DNA from 4 places in the Chromobacterium sp. FG89 genome. Region 3 is predicted to be linked to each of the others. Evidence: predicted binding sites of a transcription regulator. Region 3 holds the regulator's gene; each other region holds the start of a gene.
The links. Region 3 encodes FNR, which switches genes on or off when oxygen is low (the NO sensors DNR and NnrR bind a similar motif). Its sites were predicted from a motif close to TTGATNNNNATCAA; they were not measured.
Positions count from the first base shown of each region.

Region 1: a site for FNR is predicted at 2,458-2,471, ahead of ACODRW_RS21150 (adenosylcobalamin-dependent ribonucleoside-diphosphate reductase). Genes of this name have one in related genera too.
Region 2: a site for FNR is predicted at 1,964-1,977, ahead of pflB (formate C-acetyltransferase). Genes of this name have one in related genera too.
Region 4: a site for FNR is predicted at 2,072-2,085, ahead of ACODRW_RS01040 (DUF3149 domain-containing protein). Genes of this name have one in related genera too.

Region 1 covers NZ_JBMDIQ010000028.1:23,223-27,635, forward strand. The annotation lists gene ACODRW_RS21150 (adenosylcobalamin-dependent ribonucleoside-diphosphate reductase) at 1-2,298, opposite strand, end outside; gene ACODRW_RS21155 (DUF748 domain-containing protein) at 2,540-4,413, opposite strand, start outside.
Region 2 covers NZ_JBMDIQ010000028.1:53,472-57,884, reverse strand. The annotation lists gene ACODRW_RS21275 (hypothetical protein) at 778-990, shown strand; gene ACODRW_RS21270 (formate/nitrite transporter family protein) at 996-1,823, shown strand; gene pflB (formate C-acetyltransferase) at 2,051-4,309, shown strand.
Region 3 covers NZ_JBMDIQ010000029.1:38,219-42,631, reverse strand. The annotation lists gene ACODRW_RS21480 (RNA methyltransferase) at 66-845, shown strand; gene ACODRW_RS21475 (DUF1853 family protein) at 835-1,758, shown strand; gene fnr (fumarate/nitrate reduction transcriptional regulator Fnr) at 1,818-2,564, opposite strand; gene hemN (oxygen-independent coproporphyrinogen III oxidase) at 2,674-4,080, shown strand; gene ACODRW_RS21460 (alanine/glycine:cation symporter family protein) at 4,148-4,413, opposite strand, start outside.
Region 4 covers NZ_JBMDIQ010000001.1:225,627-230,039, reverse strand. The annotation lists gene arcD (arginine-ornithine antiporter) at 1-1,370, opposite strand, end outside; gene ACODRW_RS01040 (DUF3149 domain-containing protein) at 1,868-1,996, opposite strand; gene ACODRW_RS01035 (CDP-6-deoxy-delta-3,4-glucoseen reductase) at 2,260-3,288, opposite strand; gene ACODRW_RS01030 (NAD-dependent epimerase/dehydratase family protein) at 3,327-4,247, shown strand; gene trmB (tRNA (guanosine(46)-N7)-methyltransferase TrmB) at 4,285-4,413, shown strand, end outside.

The DNA.
Region 1 (4,413 bases), on a different contig from region 3:
GGGCTCCTTGCGCGCGAACAGCGCGTCCATCACCGGCGTCGGCTCATTCTGGTCCGCCGGCAGCGCGCCCAGTTGCTCGACGCGGTGGCGCACCACCTGGCCCAGGGCCGCCGAGGCCGAGGTGGCGTAAACGGTGCGCTCGCCCAGATCGAACACATAGCGCTTGTCGCCGTTGGTGTGCGACAGCGCGTCCAGCTTGGCCGCCAGCCAACCGTGATCGCGGCAGCGCATGTCCATGGACAGAGTCTTGGCCACCGCGCCCAGGCCGCGCTGTTCTTCCGTGGCGTTGACCCAGCATTCGAACGGCGACACCCGGCCGTTCTCCACATGGCCCACCACGACGGCGAAATCGCCGGCGTCGCCTTCCACCATGAAGGTCCACGACGGGTTGCCTTCCTTCAGCTTGGGCCGGTTCGGCCATTTCAGGCTGGACAGCGCCGGCGTCGGCGCGGTGTTGAGCACCACGCGGCGGTCCGGGTCGCCGTCGCCGCTGCCGGACAGGTCCTGCGGCGTGGCGGCGCTGGGCTTGGCCGGCTCCACCGACAGCACCGAACCCAGCACATTATTGGGCCGGTAGGTGGTGATGCCCTTCAGGCCGGCGCGCCAGGCTTCCAGATAGAGGCTTTCGAAATCGTCGAAGGGGTAATCGCCGGGCACGTTCACCGTCTTGGAAATGGCGGTGTCGATATAGGGCGCCACCGCCGCCACCATGCGCATATGGTCCAGCGCGCTCATTTCCAGCGCGGAGACGAAGTAGTCCGGCAAGGCGTTGGTGTCGCCGCCCTGCATCCGGTAAACGCGGTAGGCGTGGTCTTCCACCAGGTATTCCTGCTGGCTGCCGTCGGCCATGCGCTTCTTGCGGGTGTAGAACCAGGAGAACGGCGGCTCGATGCCGTTGGAGGCGTTGTCGGCGAAGGCCAGCGAAATGGTGCCGGTGGGCGCGATGGACAACAGGTGCGAGTTGCGGATGCCGTGCTTGCGGATGCGCGCCTTGATCGCTTCCGGCAGCCGGCTGGCGCAATGCGGCGCGGCCAGGTAGGCGTCGGCGTCGAGCAGCGGGAAGCCGCCCTTCTCGATGGCGAGATCCACCGAGGCGTCGTAGGCGGCGTCGCGCATCGCCTCGGAAATGCGGCTGGCGAAGCGGCGGCCCTCCTCGCTGTCATAGCGTATTTTCAGCATGATCAGCGCGTCGCCCAGGCCGGTGAAGCCCAGACCGACGCGGCGCTTGGCCTGCGCCTCGCGCTGCTGCTCTTCCAACGGCCACACCGTCAGGTCCAGCACATTGTCCAGCATGCGCACCGACATGCGCACCACTTTCTCGAAGCTCTTGAAGTCGAAGCTGGGCTTGTCGCCAAAGGGCTGACGCACGTGGCGGCACAGATTGATGGAGCCCAGATCGCAGCAGCCGTAATCCGGCAGCGGCTGCTCGCCGCAGGGGTTGGTGGACTCGATCACCTCGCAATAGGACAGATTGTTGTCCTGATTGATGCGGGTCATGAACAGCACGCCCGGCTCCGCGTGATCGTAGGTGGAGGCCATGATCTGCCGCCACAGCTCGCGCGCCGGCACCGCGCGGTAGACCCACAGGCCGTCCGCGCGCTGATAACTGTCGGGGAACGCGTTGGACGACGGCTCCACCGCGTGGGTCAGTTCCCAGGCGGCGTCCGCCTCCACCGCGCGCATGAAGTCGTCGGAGACGCCCACCGAGATATTGAAATTGCGCAGATCGCCCTGGTCCTTGGCGTGGATGAAGTCCTCCACGTCCGGGTGGGAAATGTCCAGCACCCCCATCTGCGCGCCGCGGCGCGCGCCGGCGGACTCCACCGTTTCGCAGCTGCGGTCGAACACTCGCATATAGGACACCGGGCCGGACGCGCGGCTATTGGTGCCCTTGACCCGCGCGCCCTTGGGACGGATGCGCGAGAAGTTGTAGCCGACGCCGCCGCCGCGGCGCATGGTTTCCGCCGCCTGCAGCAAGGCCTCGTAAATGCCCACCTTGCCGTTTTCGGTTTCGGACACCGAATCGCCCACCGGCTGCACAAAGCAATTGATCAAGGTGGCGCGCAGATCGGTGCCGGCGGCGGAATTGATGCGGCCGCCGGGAATGAAGCCGTTTTCCAGCGCCTGATAGAACAACGGCTCGAAACGAGCCGGCTCGCTTTCCAGCGCCGCCAGCGCCTTGGCCACGCGCAGGCGCACTTCGCTCACGCTGTGTTCGCCGTTCTTGGCGTATTTTTCCAACAGCACCTCGCGGGAGATGTCCTGCTCGGTCATGGCGGCGATGTTTTCCTGCTTCATGGTTCCCGGTTCCTCTTGAATTGCGGCCTGCGGCGGCCAGGGCGGCCCCCTTCCAGCATGCAATGGACCGTGTGGGCCGCAAAAGGTTTCAACACGTCCGATACGCAATATCTGGAAAAGAAAAACGGCGTATTACACTATATGTAGTTACGCCGTTCGTTGACACATATCAAGCGCTATTCCACGCCGCCGCCGCTTTTCCCGCTTGTCATGGGTAAAAACACGACGCGCGGCCGCCGCCTCACGGCGTCTTCAGCTTCACCTCCAGCGGCACCCCGTCGCGGCCGGCGGAGACCTTGACCGGCTCGCCCAGCTGGATGCGCTCCTGCAAGGCCGGATCGGTCTTGAGCATGGCCGCGCGCGCGTTGGCGGCGCGTTGCTTGGCCAGTTGCTGCAGGCTGGCGTCGGTGATGCTCTGCGCGGCGATCAACTCGTCCCGCAGCAGCTTGCCCAGGGCCGCGCCGGACGGCCCGCCCGGCTTCAGCGTGTGGCCCAGCAGCTTGAAGCGGCCGATCTGCTTGCCGTACACCGATTTGACCGCGGACAGGATTTCCTCGTCCTGCATGTCCGGCAGCGGCAGCGGCTCGCCGGCGCCCAGCTGGTGGCCGGCGGCGGCGAAGATCGCCAGATCGGTTTGCGCGCGCGCCATTTCCTTGCGGTCCGCGTCGGCGTTGTAACCGCCGCTGATGGACAGCATCAGCTTGGGCCGCTTGACCATCAGCCCGGCCACCTTGACCAGCTTCTCCCGCTCCGGCGGCGTCACATTGGCCTCGCCGGCCACGAAGCGGATATCGTCGAAGCCCTCGCCGCCCAGCAAGGCGCCCAGCGCGCGGAACGGCGCGGTCACCACCTTGGTCACCACGTTGACGATGGCTTTCCAGATGATCTTGCCGTAGCTGAACTGCGGATCGTCCAGGCTGCCGGCCACCGGCAGGTCCAGATCGATGCGCTTGTCGCTGTCCTCCAGAATGGCCACCGCCAGCCGCAGCGGCAGCCGCGGGCCCTTGTATTCGCTGTCCGGCAGCTCGTCGCCCAGTTGCAGGGAATCGATCACCACCCGGTTCTCGCCCTTGAGCTGGCGCTGCTCCAGCAGATAGCGCAGGTCCACCGACAAGCGTCCGTCCTTGACCTGCCAGCCGGCGAAGTTCATCGAATACGGGTTCAAGGTGCCCATGGAGATATTGCGGAAGGCCAGGGTGATGTCGGTGTTGTCCGTGGGCGCCAGCGGCGACAGCGCGCCGCGCACCTTGACGTCGCCGAACTGGTCCACGTCGCCGTCCAGCGTGATGTTGCCGCGCTGCTTGGCGCGGGTGGACAGGTTCTGGATGGAGCCGCGCAGATTATGCATGTCGGACGCGAAGTCCGGCTTCATGCCGTGGTCGGCGAACTGCACCCGCCCGCCCTGCACATGGATGGACCGGACCTCCACCAAGGGCAGCGGCGCCGCCTTGGCCGACGGCGCCGGCGTCGCCGGCTTGCCGCCCTGGCCGGCGAACAGCCGGGTCAAATTGAGCTCGCGCTTTTCATCCAGCACCAGCCGCGCCGCCGGCCCTTGCAGCCGCACATCGTTGATTGTCGCTTTCAGCGGCATGCCCTGAGCGCTGAGGCCGCGCACTTGCAGATCGCGCCACCCCAGCAAGGGCAGCTTCTCGCCCGGCTCGTACACCGCCAGCCGCGCCACGCCGGCGGAGCCGCCGACGCGCCAGCCGCGCGCGCCGACATCCAGATTCAGATCCGCGGACAACGCGCCGCCGCCGAAACGCAGCGAGGTTCCGCTCAAGGCGTACGGCGCCAGCGGCGCCAGCTGCACCCCGTCGGCGCGCAGCCTGCCCTTGAGCGCGCCGGCCGCGGCGTCGATATCGGCCTTGACCGCCAGCTTGCCGCCGTTGAGCCCGCCGGCCAGATCCAGCGCCAATTGCCGGCCGTCGTCCACCGCCACCGTGCCGCCCAGGCCGGACAGCGTCATGCTGGCCGGCTTGGACAGACTGCGGTCGGTCCAGCGCAGCTGGCTGTCCTGCAAAGCCATTTCCGGGTAATCGAACTTCCAGGCCGGCGCGGCCTCGCCTTGCGCGCGCGCCGGGGCGGCGGCCGGTTTGGAACCGCCGGCCGGCTCGA
Region 2 (4,413 bases), on a different contig from region 3:
TTTCCAACATGCCGCTAGCGTTCAAACGATCGTTTTTCTATTATCCATATGATTTATATGGTGTTTTTTCTTGTTTATTATCGCGCTTGCCATCCGCCTAAGTGCCTGCTCAAAGTCTCTCGAGCAAGCACCAGGCAAGGCCTTGCCGCCGAAGAAGCGGAATACGCAAGGGGCGCATGGGCGCTCTGAAGCCGGTTTCAAGGCCTCGCTCTGACCATCCCGCTGACGCGCGGCAGGCGGTGAACCGCCTCTTAAGAGCGGCAAACACGCTCAAGTTTTACGGCTGAGGCAAGGCGCGCCAACGCCGGCGCTACGGGAATCGCTCAAGTCGGCGCACGCGGCATCAGGGTTGCTTGGCCGCGCTAGCGGTTCAAGACCGCTCGATTAGGGGCAGGGCCAGGCGCGGCGGTCTCAAGGGCGGAATGCGCCAGGGACGCATGCGCATCCTCAAGCCGCGATTGCTGCGCCGCGTCCCGCCAGGCGCAGCGGCTCTTGAATGGCTAGGCAAGAGGCTGTATCAACGTCTCGCGAGCCGGAGCGAGTCAGGGCGGAAACCGCTGAGAAAGCGGGATGCGCGCGCGGTGCGTCAGCATTTCGAAGCGGCGCTCGCCGCGCCGTGTCTTGTAAAGCGCGGCAGGCTTTGAACCGGATCTAAGGAGAGCCGGCGGCTGAGCCGCGGCGGGGACGGCAAATCCATTGCCGGGTATGTTGTAAAAAGAAAGGCTTGAGCGAAAGCGGGCCAAGGAAAGGCTTGCGTTTGATAGTTATCAAACAACAATGATGCAATACGAACATAAAATTTTCGTGAATCAACAATCAGGGCAAGCGCAGACGCGGGAACCAATCAAGGATGACAGCCAACCAAGCCAATGCCGGAAGCAGGCCGGGCCGGGCAAAATCCGGCAAAACCTGAAAACGGCATCAGCAGTTGATAGGCATTGCATCAAGATGGACCCGCGGCTGGCGGCGTTGCCCAAGCTCGCGAAATGAAAAACATGAATCACGCCTCCACACTCGCCTACGTCGCGGCAGAAGCCGCCGCCAAACAGACCGTGCTGCGTCAGCACCCCGGCCGCTATCTATTGAGCGCCGGCATGGCCGGCGCGCTGATCGCCGTGGTGCTCAGCGTCAGCCTCAAGCTGGGCCAGGTCTTCTTCGCCGTCGGCTCCCCCGGCTACTACATCGCCGTGGCCGGCTTCTTCGGCGTGGCCCTGGTCAGCATCATCGTCTGCAAGCTGGAGCTGTTCACCAGCAATGTGATGTACTTCAGCGTGGGCGTGCTCAGCGGCGACTGCCGCGTCTGCAACCTGCTGCGCAGCTGGACCATGGTCTACCTGGGCAATCTGCTGGGCGTGTTGCTGTTTACCGCCGTGTTCGCCGGCGCCGGCGGCATGGGCAGCCTGCCGGCCGACCACCTGCTGTTCAATGTGGCCGCGCACAAAGTGCACGCCGGCGGCTGGGAAATCTTCTGGAAGGGTGCGCTGTGCAACTGGGTGATCTGTCTGGCGGTATGGGTGCCGCTGCGCATGGCCGGCGACGCCGCCAAGATGCTGATGATCCTGCTGCTGGTCTTCGTGTTCTTCTTCTCCGGCTTTGAGCACAGCATCGCCAATATGGCCTTCTTCTCGCTGGCCCTGCTGCACGGCATGCAAGGCCTGGACGCCGCCGCCATCCTGCACAATATGATTCCGGCCACCCTGGGCAATATCGCCGGCGGAGCGCTGGGCGTGGGCCTGGTGGTTTATCTGCTGGAGCGCCACACCCTGCCGGCGCGGCGCGAAGCCGCAAAACCGGCCGCGGCGGCGCTTGGAACGAGTGTTTGATGTTCGTTTTCGAATGTAATGCGCCGGCTACAATGACGTCGTGTTGATGTGGTTTTTCAGGATATTGAAAATAAAGAGTTTTTTGAGGGATTTTGCCGCCGTCCTGGGCGGGGCCGCACGCGCGTTTTAGTCTGCGGCAGTTGATCTTTATCAAACGATTTTTTTCGAAACCGAATGTACAATATGTTCAGTACTCAACATTTACTGATAGTTACTAGGAGGCACACATGGATGCTCTGAATCGTGACGCGACTCAAGCCAACCCCTGGCGCGATTTCACCGGCGGTGAATGGCAAAGCAAGGTGGATGTCCGCAACTTCATCCAGCTGAACTACAAGCCGTTTGAAGGCGACGCCAGCTTCCTGGCGCCCGCTACCGCGCGCACCCAAAAGCTGTGGGACACCCTGAGCGAGTTGCTGAAAGAAGAACGCGCCCGTGGCGTGCTGGATGTAGCCGCTGACCGCGGCAGCTCCATCACCGCGCATGACGCCGGCTACATCGACCAAGCCAGCGAAGTCATCGTCGGCCTGCAAACCGATGCGCCGCTCAAGCGCGCCATCATGCCCAACGGCGGCCTGCGCATGGTTGAGAACGGCCTGGAAGCCTTCGGCTTCAAGCTGGACCCGGTCATCAAGGACGTGTGGACCCACTATCGCAAGAGCCACAACCAGGGCGTGTTCGACACCTACACCCCGGACATCATGGCCGCGCGTAAATCCGGCGTGATCACCGGCCTGCCGGACGCCTACGGCCGCGGCCGCATCATCGGCGACTACCGCCGCGTGGCCCTGTACGGCACCGACTTCCTGCGCGCCGAACGCCAAAAAGTATTCCATGAGCTGGACGACGCCGTTTTCAACGAAGACGTGCTGCGTCTGCGCGAAGAACTGTCCGAACAATTCCGCGCGCTGGACGAACTGAAGCAGATGGCCGCCAAATACGGCTTCGACATCAGCCGCCCGGCCGTCAACGCCCGCGAAGCGGTGCAGTGGACCTACTTCGCCTACCTGGCCGCCGTGAAAGAACAAAACGGCGCCGCCATGTCCTTCGGCCGCGTCGCCACCTTCCTGGACGTCTACATCGAGCGCGATCTGGCCTCCGGCGCGCTGACTGAAGAACAAGCCCAGGAAATGATCGACGACCTGGTGATCAAGCTGCGCATCGTGCGCTTCCTGCGCACCCCGGAATACGATCAACTGTTCTCCGGCGACCCGACCTGGGTGACCGAATCCATCGGCGGCATGGGCGAAGATGGCCGCACCCTGGTGAGCAAGAGCAGCTTCCGCTTCCTCAACACCCTGTACAACCTGGGCCCGGCGCCGGAACCCAACCTGACCGTGTTGTGGTCCACCCAGCTGCCGCGCGGCTTCAAAGACTTCTGCGCCAAAGTGTCCATCGACACCAGCTCCATCCAGTACGAAAACGACGACCTGATGCGTCCGCACTGGGGCGACGACTACGGCATCGCCTGCTGCGTGTCCGCGATGCGCATCGGCAAGCAAATGCAGTTCTTCGGCGCCCGCGCCAACCTGGCCAAAGCCATGCTCTACGCCATCAACGGCGGCGTGGATGAAAAATCCGGCGTGCAAGTGGCCAAGGGCTTCGAGCCGATCAAGAGCGACGTGCTGACCTACGACGAACTGATGCCCAAGTTCGACCTGCTGATGGACTGGCTGGCCGCCACTTACGTCAAGGCGCTGAACTGCATCCACTACATGCACGACAAGTACGCCTACGAACGCATCGAAATGGCGCTGCACGACCGCGACATCCTGCGCACCATGGCTTGCGGCATCGCCGGCCTGTCCGTGGCCGCCGACTCCCTGTCCGCCATCAAGCACGCCAAAGTGCACATCATCCGCAATGAAGCGGGCCTGGCGGTGGACTACAAGATCGAAGGCGACTACCCGGCTTACGGCAACAACGACGACCGCGCCGACAGCATCGCGGTATGGCTGACCGAAACCTTCATGGACAAGATCAAGGCCCAGCCGCACTTCTACCGCAACGCGATGCCGACTCAGTCCGTGCTCACCATCACCTCCAACGTGGTGTACGGCAAGAAAACCGGCAACACCCCGTGCGGACGCCGCGCCGGCGAACCGTTCGCCCCGGGCGCCAACCCGATGAACGGCCGCGACGTGAAAGGCTTTGTCGCCGCGGGCGCATCGGTAGCCAAGCTGCCGTATGAAGCCGCGCTGGACGGCATCAGCTGGACCGCCTCCGCCACCCCGGACGCATTGGGCCATAGCGAAGAAGAACGCGTAGCCAACCTGGCCAACTGCCTGGACGGCTTCTCCGACGCCGGCGGTTTCCACGTCAACGTCAACGTGTTCAAGCGCGAAACCCTGATGGACGCGATGGAACACCCGGAGCTGTACCCGCAACTGACCATCCGCGTGTCCGGCTATGCGGTGAACTTCGTCAAGCTGACGCGCGAGCAACAGCTGGACGTGATCAACCGCACCTTCCACGGCAGCATGTAAGTCCAACGCCGCTGGCCACCGCGACGGCCAGCCGGCACAGCGCCAAGCCTCCCTTAGGGGAGGCTTTTTTTATGCGTGCGGCGAGATCGCCAAAATTGTCTACC
Region 3 (4,413 bases):
GGCCTTGCGCGCAAAACGGCGCGCGGGCTTTTCGATAAGCCGGCTATTTTAATGTGAAACTGCTGATGAATAAACCCCAAGTACCTGATTTTCTGAAAAACATTCGCATCGTGTTGGCCCGCCCCAACCATCCGGGCAATATCGGCTCCGCCGCCCGGGCGATGAAAACCATGGGCCTGAGCCGGCTGTATCTGGTTGAACCCAAAGTGTTTCCCAGCGACGAGGCCAATACGCTGGCCTCCGGCGCGGTGGATCTTCTGGAGCAGGCCACCGTGGTGTCCAGCCTGGCCGAGGCCTTGCAAGACGTCACCATCGCCTGCGCGCTGACCAGCCGCCGTCGCGAGCTGACCACCCCGCTGTCCACCCCGCGCCAGACCACGCCGGAACTGGTGGCGCGCGCCCGCGCCGGCGAACAAGTGGCCCTGGTGTTCGGCAACGAGACCTTCGGCCTGTCCATTGAAGAAGTCGAACAATGCAACCGCCTGGTCACCATCCCCGGCAACCCGGACTACTTCTCGCTGAATCTGGCGATGGCGGTGCAGGTGATGACTTACGAACTGTTCAGCCACACCGGCGTGGACGTCGACTATCTGCGCGCCGACAGCGACGCGGCGGCGCTGGGCGAGGTGGAGGGCTTCTGCGGCCACCTGGAACAGACCATGGACAAGATAGGCTATTTCCGCCGCCGCAACAGCGAACGGATGATGCGCCGGATGCGCACCCTGTTCAACCGCGCCGGCCTGCTGCGCGAGGAAATCGACATCCTGCGCGGCTTCCTCAAACAGGTGCAGCGCGCCGCCGACGGCGAAGTCCGCCGCGACGCGCCCGGACAGGATGGCGAATAAGCCGCCGTTCACCCTGCCCTACGCGCACCCGGCGGTGCGCGATCTGGCTTTTCTGCTCTCCGCGCCCTCTCCCTGGCGCAGCGGCGCGGACATCCCGCCGCAGCGGCTGCTGGGGGCCGACGGCCCGGCCTTGCTGCAAACGCTGGACGCCGATCCTGCCGAACTTCAGCACTGGCTGGCGCGCCAGCCCACCCGCCGTCTGGGCCATTACGCGGAACGGCTGCTGTCCTTCTGGTTCCGGCTGGCGCCGCACATCGAACTGGTGGCCAGCAATCTGCCGGTGCGCGCGCCGGACGGCCGCACCGTCGGCGAGTTCGACTTCCTGCTGCGCCTAGACGGCCAACCGCTGCATCTGGAAGCCGCCAGCAAGTTCTATCTGCAACTGGGCCGCAGCGCGGACACCTTGACCGGCCCCAGCCTGCGCGACGCCTGGGCGCTGAAAGCCCATAAACTGCAAACCCAGCTGCGCCTGTCCCGCCACCCGGCGGCGCAAGCGACGCTGCCGGCGGGCTTTGAGGGCTGCGCGGTCGGCGCCCGGCTCAGCGGCTGGCTGTTCCACGCCCGCGACACCGCGCCGGAAGCGCCGCCCGGCGCCCAGCCGCTGTACGGGCAATACTGGCCGCTGCGCGGCGACTGGCCGGCGTTGAATGCGGATTCGCGCTGGGCCTGGCTGCCCAGGCTCAGTTGGCTGGCGCCGGCGCGCCGCTCGCCGGAACACACCGCCGACGCGGCGGAACTGCGCGCGCGCCTGGAACAGGCCGAGGCGCCGCAGCTGCTGGCCGAACTGCAGCCCGGCCCCGACGGCGACTGGCATGAAGTGGCCCGCGGCTTCGCCGTGCCGCCGGGCTGGCCTCAGGAGGCGCCGCTGTCGCGGCTGCTGCTGCAAATCGCGGACTGCGCGCCGGCCCCATGAAAAAAGGCAAGCCCGAGGGCTTGCCTTGCGTTTTCCATCTGCCCGCCCGCGCGGCGGAATCAATGTCCGTTGGCGTGAGCGCAGCCGGAAATCAGCGCCTTCAATTCGTCCACCATCACCAGTTGGATGTGCTTATGATCGACGGTGATCCAGCCTTGCTGCTGGAACTTGGACAGCGTGCGGCTGACGGTTTCCAGCTTCAGGCCGAGGAAGCTGCCGATTTCCTCGCGGCTCATGCGCAGGATGAAGTCGTTGGCGGCGAAGCCGCGGGTGGACAGACGCTGCGACAGATTGAGCAGGAAGGCGGCCAAGCGCTCTTCCGCCTTCATGTTGCCCAATAACAACATTACATTCTGATCGCGAACGATCTCGCGGCTCATCAGACGGTAGAAATGGTGCTGCAGGGTGGGAATTTCGCGGCCCAGGCTCTCCATGCGGCTGAACGGCAGCTCGCACACCTCGCTGTCCTCCAGCGCGATGGCGTCGCAGCCGTGCACATTGGCGGAAATGCCGTCCAGGCCCATCAGTTCGCCGGACATATGGAAGCCGGTGACCTGCTCGCGGCCGTCCTGACTGGCGACGCTGGTCTTGAAGAAGCCGGTGCGCACCGCGAACAGCGAACGGAAGCCCTCGCCGCTGCGGAACAAGTACTCGCCGCGCTTCAAACGGCGGCTTTGGCGGATCACCGCGTCGAGCTGGGTCAGCTCCTCGCGGTTAAGCCCCACAGGTAGACAAAGTTCCTTCAGGCTGCAGTTGGAGCAGGAGACCTTCAGGTTATGCAAAGAGATATGGTTCTGATCGGACATGGCATGTTTAGTACAAGCTTGCGATGAAGCTTGACCCTTATCAAAGCGAAATTCGCAGGATTTCCGCAAATTTACCAGTCCACCAGAGGTTTTGCCATCCAAATACGACATGAAGACCACCCACCCATTTTCTCCTGCCCATTTTGAATTCGACCGCGCGCTGATTGAGCGCCTCGACGGGACAGGTCCTAGATATACGTCATACCCGACAGCGGATCGCTTTACGCCGGGTTTTGCCGAAAGAGACTACATCCACTGGCTACGGCAGCGCAGCATCGGCGCCAACCGGAAACCTTTATCATTGTACGCTCATATACCTTTTTGCAACACTATCTGCTACTACTGCGGTTGCAACAAGATCATCACCAAGGACAGCGGCAAAGCGGACTTGTACCTGGACTACCTGGAGAAGGAGGTCCGCATGATCGCCTCCTGTCTGGGCCGCCGCGAGCAAGTGATACAGCTGCATTTCGGCGGCGGCACCCCCACTTTCTTGTCCGACGCGCAACTGGAACGATTGATGACCTTGCTCAAGACTCATTTCGAGTTCTTGAAGGAGGGGGAGTATTCCATAGAAATAGACCCGCGCAAAGTCAGCGCGGCGACAATCTTCAAACTGGCCGAACTCGGATTCAACCGCATCAGCGTCGGGATTCAGGACTTTGAACCGGCGGTGCAGCAGGCGGTGAACCGGGTGCAGTCCGAAGAGGAAACACTGGAGGTGATCCAGGCCGCGCGCGACGCCGGCTTCAAGTCCGTCAGCGTCGATCTGATCTACGGCCTGCCGCTGCAGACTCGGGAATCGGTGCGCCGCACGCTGGACAAGGTGATCGCCATCGGGCCGGACCGGCTGGCGCTGTACAACTACGCCCACCTGCCCACCGTGTTCATGCCGCAGCGGCGCATCAACGAGGCCGATCTGCCCTCGCCGGAAACCAAGCTGGACATCCTGCAGGACTCGGTGCAGCGCCTGGCCGACGCCGGCTATGTCTTCATCGGCATGGATCACTTCGCCAAGCCGGACGACGAACTGGCCTCCGCCCTGCGCCAGGGCCGGCTGCAACGCAATTTCCAGGGCTACTCCACCCATGCGGACTGCGACATGATCGGTCTTGGCGTGTCCTCCATCGGCAAGGTCGGCCCCTGTTACAGCCAGAACGCCAAGGACCTGGACAGTTATTACGCGGCGCTGGACAGCGGCCATCTGCCGGTGTTGCGCGGGCTGACGCTGGACAATGACGACATCCTGCGCCGCAGCATCATCCAAGGCCTGATGTGTCGCTTCTCGCTGTCGGTGGAAGCGCTGGAAGAGATCCACGGCATCAACTTCGCCGAGTACTTCGCCGAAGAACTGCCGCAGATCCGCGAATACCAGCAACTGGGCCTGCTGTCCTTCGACGGCGACTTCATCATGGTGGAGCCCAAGGGCCGCTTCCTGATCCGCAATATCGCGATGATCTTCGACCGCCATCTGCGGGAGCGCCGCACCCAGGCGCGCTACTCCAAGACCATTTGAACGGGGCTAGCAACAAAACAGCCCGCGTCAGGACGCGGGCTGTTTATCGTTGGAGCCGGACGCAGGCTTACCAGATGTCTTTTTCCACCTTGGCGGCCAGTTCCGGGTAATCCGCCACCTTGAACACCGGGGTGGACTCGCCCCGCTTCAGCTGACGCTCGTAATCCTTCAGCACAATGAAGAAATAACGCGACAGCAGCACGATGGCCACCAGATTGATCAGCGCCATCAGGCCCATGGCGAAGTCGGCCATATCCCACACCAGCGGCAGGCTGGCCACCGCGCCGAACATCACCATCGCCAGCACGATCAGACGGAAGGCCAGCAAGATCC
Region 4 (4,413 bases), on a different contig from region 3:
AGTACCGCCTCGGCGCCGGTGAACGCTTTCTCGCCGCGTTCCTTGCGAGCCCACAGGTAGAACAGCAGGCCCGGGGCGTACAGCACCATGGACAGGAACAGATACTTCAGGCCGGCGGCGTAGATCAGCCAGACGCCGTAGACCGAGGCGACGGCGGCGATGCTGAACTCTTTGCCGCTGGATTCGCCCTGGGCGTAGCCCTCGCCGCGCTTGGCCACCAGCAAGGCGTAGCCGGAGCACAACAGGTAAGGAATCAGAATCATCGAGGTGGCCAGCGACAGCAACGCCAGGTAGCCCGCGGAACTGAACAGCGTGATGATCAGGAACAGTTGGATCAGGCCGTTGGTCAGCCACAGCGAGGCGGCCGGGGAGCCATTGGCGTTGGTGGTGCCGAACACTTTGGGCATCACGCCGTCCTTGCCCGCCAGGTAGGGCGCTTCGGAAGCCAGCAGCGTCCAGGCCAGCAGCGCGCCGCCCACCGAGATCACCAAACCGGCGTTCATCAGATTGGCGCCCCAGGGGCCGATGGCTTTTTCCAGCACATAGGCGGTGGACGGGTTCTTCAGCGCGGCCAGTTCAGTTTGCGACATCACGCCCAGCGACAGCACCGATACCGCAACCAGCAGAGCGATGGTCAGCAGGAAGCCGATCACGGTGGCCTTGCCCACTTCTTTCATGTTTTCCGCACGGCTGGAGAACATCGACGCGCCTTCGATGCCGATGAACACCCATACCGTCACCAACATGGTGCTCTTGACTTGATCGACGACCGAGCCGAGTTTGGCCGAGCCCCAGAAGTCCAGATTAAAGGTATCCACTTTGAAGGCGAAAATGACCAGCAGGATGAACAGCGCCAGCGGCACCAGTTTGGCCACGGTGGTGATGGTGTTGATGAAGGCCGCGCCGTGCACGCCGCGCAACACCAGGAAGTGCAAGGCCCACAACAGAATGGACGCGCAGACGATGGCGGTGGTGGTATTGCCTTCGCCGAACACCGGGAACCAGAAGGCCAGCGCCGAGAACATCACCACAAAGTAGGACACGTTGCCGATCCAGGCCGAAATCCAGTAACCCCAGGCCGAGTTGAAGCCCATATAGTTGCCGAAACCCGCCTTGGCGTAGCCGTAGACGCCGCCCTCCACTTCCGGTTTGCGATTGGCCAGCATCTGAAAGGCGAATGCCAGAGTCAACATCCCGAAGAAGGTAATCACCCAACCGATCAAGATGGCGCCGGCTCCGGCGCCCGCCGCCATGTTCTGCGGTAGCGAGAAGATGCCGCCGCCGATCATGGAGCCCACCACCAGAGCGGTCAGCGCGCCAAGCTTGAGCTTGGGAGCGCCGCCGCCTTGGGTTTCAGTTTCCGTAGACATTTTCGTTCTCCGTGAGAGTACATTAACCTGCAAATCTGTTGTTATATAATTAAATTCTTATCATCTGAGACAATGGTATACCCCGGATTTAGTGATCGCCAGAACAGTCGAACATCCGTTTGACCTGCGTCAAATAGCGTCCTCCCGCTCCATTCGCCCCATCCCGACATTAGAACAAAAGCTTTATAGAAGCCCCAGACACAATTGGCAGAACTAACAATTGTGCTGCGCACAAAACATTTAATTAATTTTGTATTTAATTTTTATTAAAAATAAAACGCAATATCAGATTGTCTGAACGCGTCCAATAGAGAAGAGCCGCAAACGGCCATAAAGAGACGGGACAAAGAAGCAGTGAGATAAAGATAGAGAGAGGAAACAGAGAATAAGGCAGGCGGCCACGGCAATTGCGGGCAAAAAAAAAGTGGATGCGGCCCACCACCGCATCCACCAACACACACATCAAGAGGATAAACACATCCTGTTTGCCCAGGCGCTCACTCCGGTTTTTTCACGTTCTTGAAAATCGCCACCAGAGCGCCCAGCACCACCAAGGTGGTCACCACAATGGTCACCAAGCTTAAAATGCCGACATCGTCGGAAAGAAGAAGAGTCAGAAGTTCCATCGCCACTCCTTTTCCGGGGCCACGCCCCATATAGGTTTCTTGATCCTCATCTTAGCCAGTTGGGCGGCCCGTCCATTGACGCAAATCAAATGGCATGACCCCCAAGTTTGATGCAAGACAAATAAAAAGCCCCTGGCTCGCGCCAAGGGCTCATTTCCTAAAAATCAGCAACTTATATCATTACAGTTGTGCGTCAGGCGATACAGTTCGAATCAGTTCAGCTGAAAAAATCGGCTTACGTCATCCCTGTCTCGCCGGCGTGTTCACTTGCTGCCGCCCATGTCCTTGGACAGGAAGAAGGCGTCGGAGAAGAACTCGTCTTCCGGCAAGCCGCGCTCGCGGGTGAAGCTGCCGTGCGCGGCCTCCACCATCAGCGGCGCGCCGCAGGCGTAAACCTGATAGCCGGCCAGATCGTCGAAATCCTCCAGCACCGCCTGGTGAACAAAACCGGTGCGGCCCGCCCACTCGTCGCCCGGCAGCGCGTCGGACAGCACGGGGATGAAGGTGATGTTGGGATGCTGCGCCTGCCAGGCGCCGGCCAGATCCGCCATGTAAAGATCCGCCTTGGTGCGCGCGCCCCAGTAGAACACCATCTCGCGCTGGATGCCGCTATGAATCGCGTGCTCGATGATGCCCTTGACCGGCGCGAAGCCGGTGCCGCTGGCCACGAAGAGAATGGGCTTGTCGGAGTCCTCGCGCAGGAAGAAAGAGCCCAGCGGGCCTTTGAAGCGCATGATCTCGCGCTCCTTCATCTGACTGAACACATACTCGGAAAAAGAGCCGCCCGGCTGATTGCGGATATGCAGTTCCAGGAAAGCATCGTCATGCGGCGCGTTGGCGATGGAAAAACTGCGCTTCTTGCCGTCCTTCATCAGGATGTCGATGTATTGGCCAGCCTTGAACTGCAAGCGCTCGGACACCGGCAGCTTGAGCTTGAGCACCGCCACGTCGTGGATTTTTTCGATTTTCTCTACGCGGCACGGCAAGGTCTTGATCTGGATGTCGCCGGCGCCGGCCACTTCGCGCGCCTCGATGGCGATGTCGCCCTTGGGGCGGGCGCAACAGAACAGCGCCATGCCCTGGGCGCGTTCGGCCTCGGTCAAGGCCTTTTCCTGGAAACCGTCCTGGCTCACTTCGCCTTCCACCACCTTGCCTTTGCAGGCGCCGCACGCGCCGTCGCGGCAGCCGTAAGGCAGGCCCACGCCCTGGCGCAACGCCGCTTCCAATACGGTTTCATGCGGCTCGACGCCAAATGTATGCCCGCTGGGGAGCACTTTCACCTGCGCTGTCATCTATTTCCTCTACTCAATATCTGGCTAAAATGCGCATCATGCGAACCTTAATGATCATCGGCGCCGGCGATGTCGCGCGCCGCGCCCTGCCGGAACTGACCCGCCGCTGGCGGGTGCTGGCGCTGTGCCGTTCCAACGCTAGCGCGGAAGCGCTGCGCCGCCAGGGCGTCACGCCCATCCGGGGCGATCTGGACGACCCCCGCGCTTTGCGCCGTTTGGCCGGCCTGGCCGACGATCTGCTGCTGACCGCTCCCCCCCAGGAAATCGGCCGCAAGGACTTGCGCATGCGCAAGTTGTTGTCTGCGTTGGCAAAAGGTTGCAGGATACCACAGCGTCTAGTCTATATCAGCACCAGCGGCGTGTACGGCAATGCCGACGGGGCTTTGCTGGACGAAGGCGCCCGCCTCCGCCCGCACAATGACCGCGCCTGGCGCCGCCTGGACGCGGAAACCTGCTTACGCGGCTTCGCCGCCGCCCACGGCTGCCAGTTGACGGTGCTGCGCGCGCCGGGCATCTACGCCGACGACCGCCTGCCCTTGAGCCGCTTCGCCTCGCAAACGCCGCTGATCCGGCCGGAGGAGGACAGCTGGAGCAATCACATCCACGCCGACGACCTCGCCGCCGCCTGCGTGGCCGCCTTGCTGCAATGCCGCGGCGGTCCGCGCGTATTCAACGCCAGCGACGATCAGCCGCTGCCGATCAGCGAATGGTATCGCCGGCTGGCCGCCGCGCTGGACCTGACCTTGCCGCCCCTGTTGCCGCGGGAGGAGGTCCGCGCCCGGGTCTCCGCTGGTCTATGGTCTTATATGATGGAGTCCAGACGGCTTAACAACCGGCGCTTGCGCCGGGAATTGCTGCCGGCTCCCCGCTGGCCCGACACCGCCGACTACCTGGCGGCGCTGGCCCAAGCGCCGGAGCGCATCGCCGCCGCACTCGCTTCGGCGGCCAAGATTCGGTAACATCGCGGTTTTTTTGAGTTTTTAAGCAGGCTTCTCTATGGAAAATCCGGCATTTCAACGCGCCATCCGCAGCTTCGTGCTGCGCCAAGGCCATCTGTCTCCCGGCCAGCAACGCGCGATGGACGAAGGCATGCCGCGCTGGGGCATCGAATACCGCCCCGAGCGC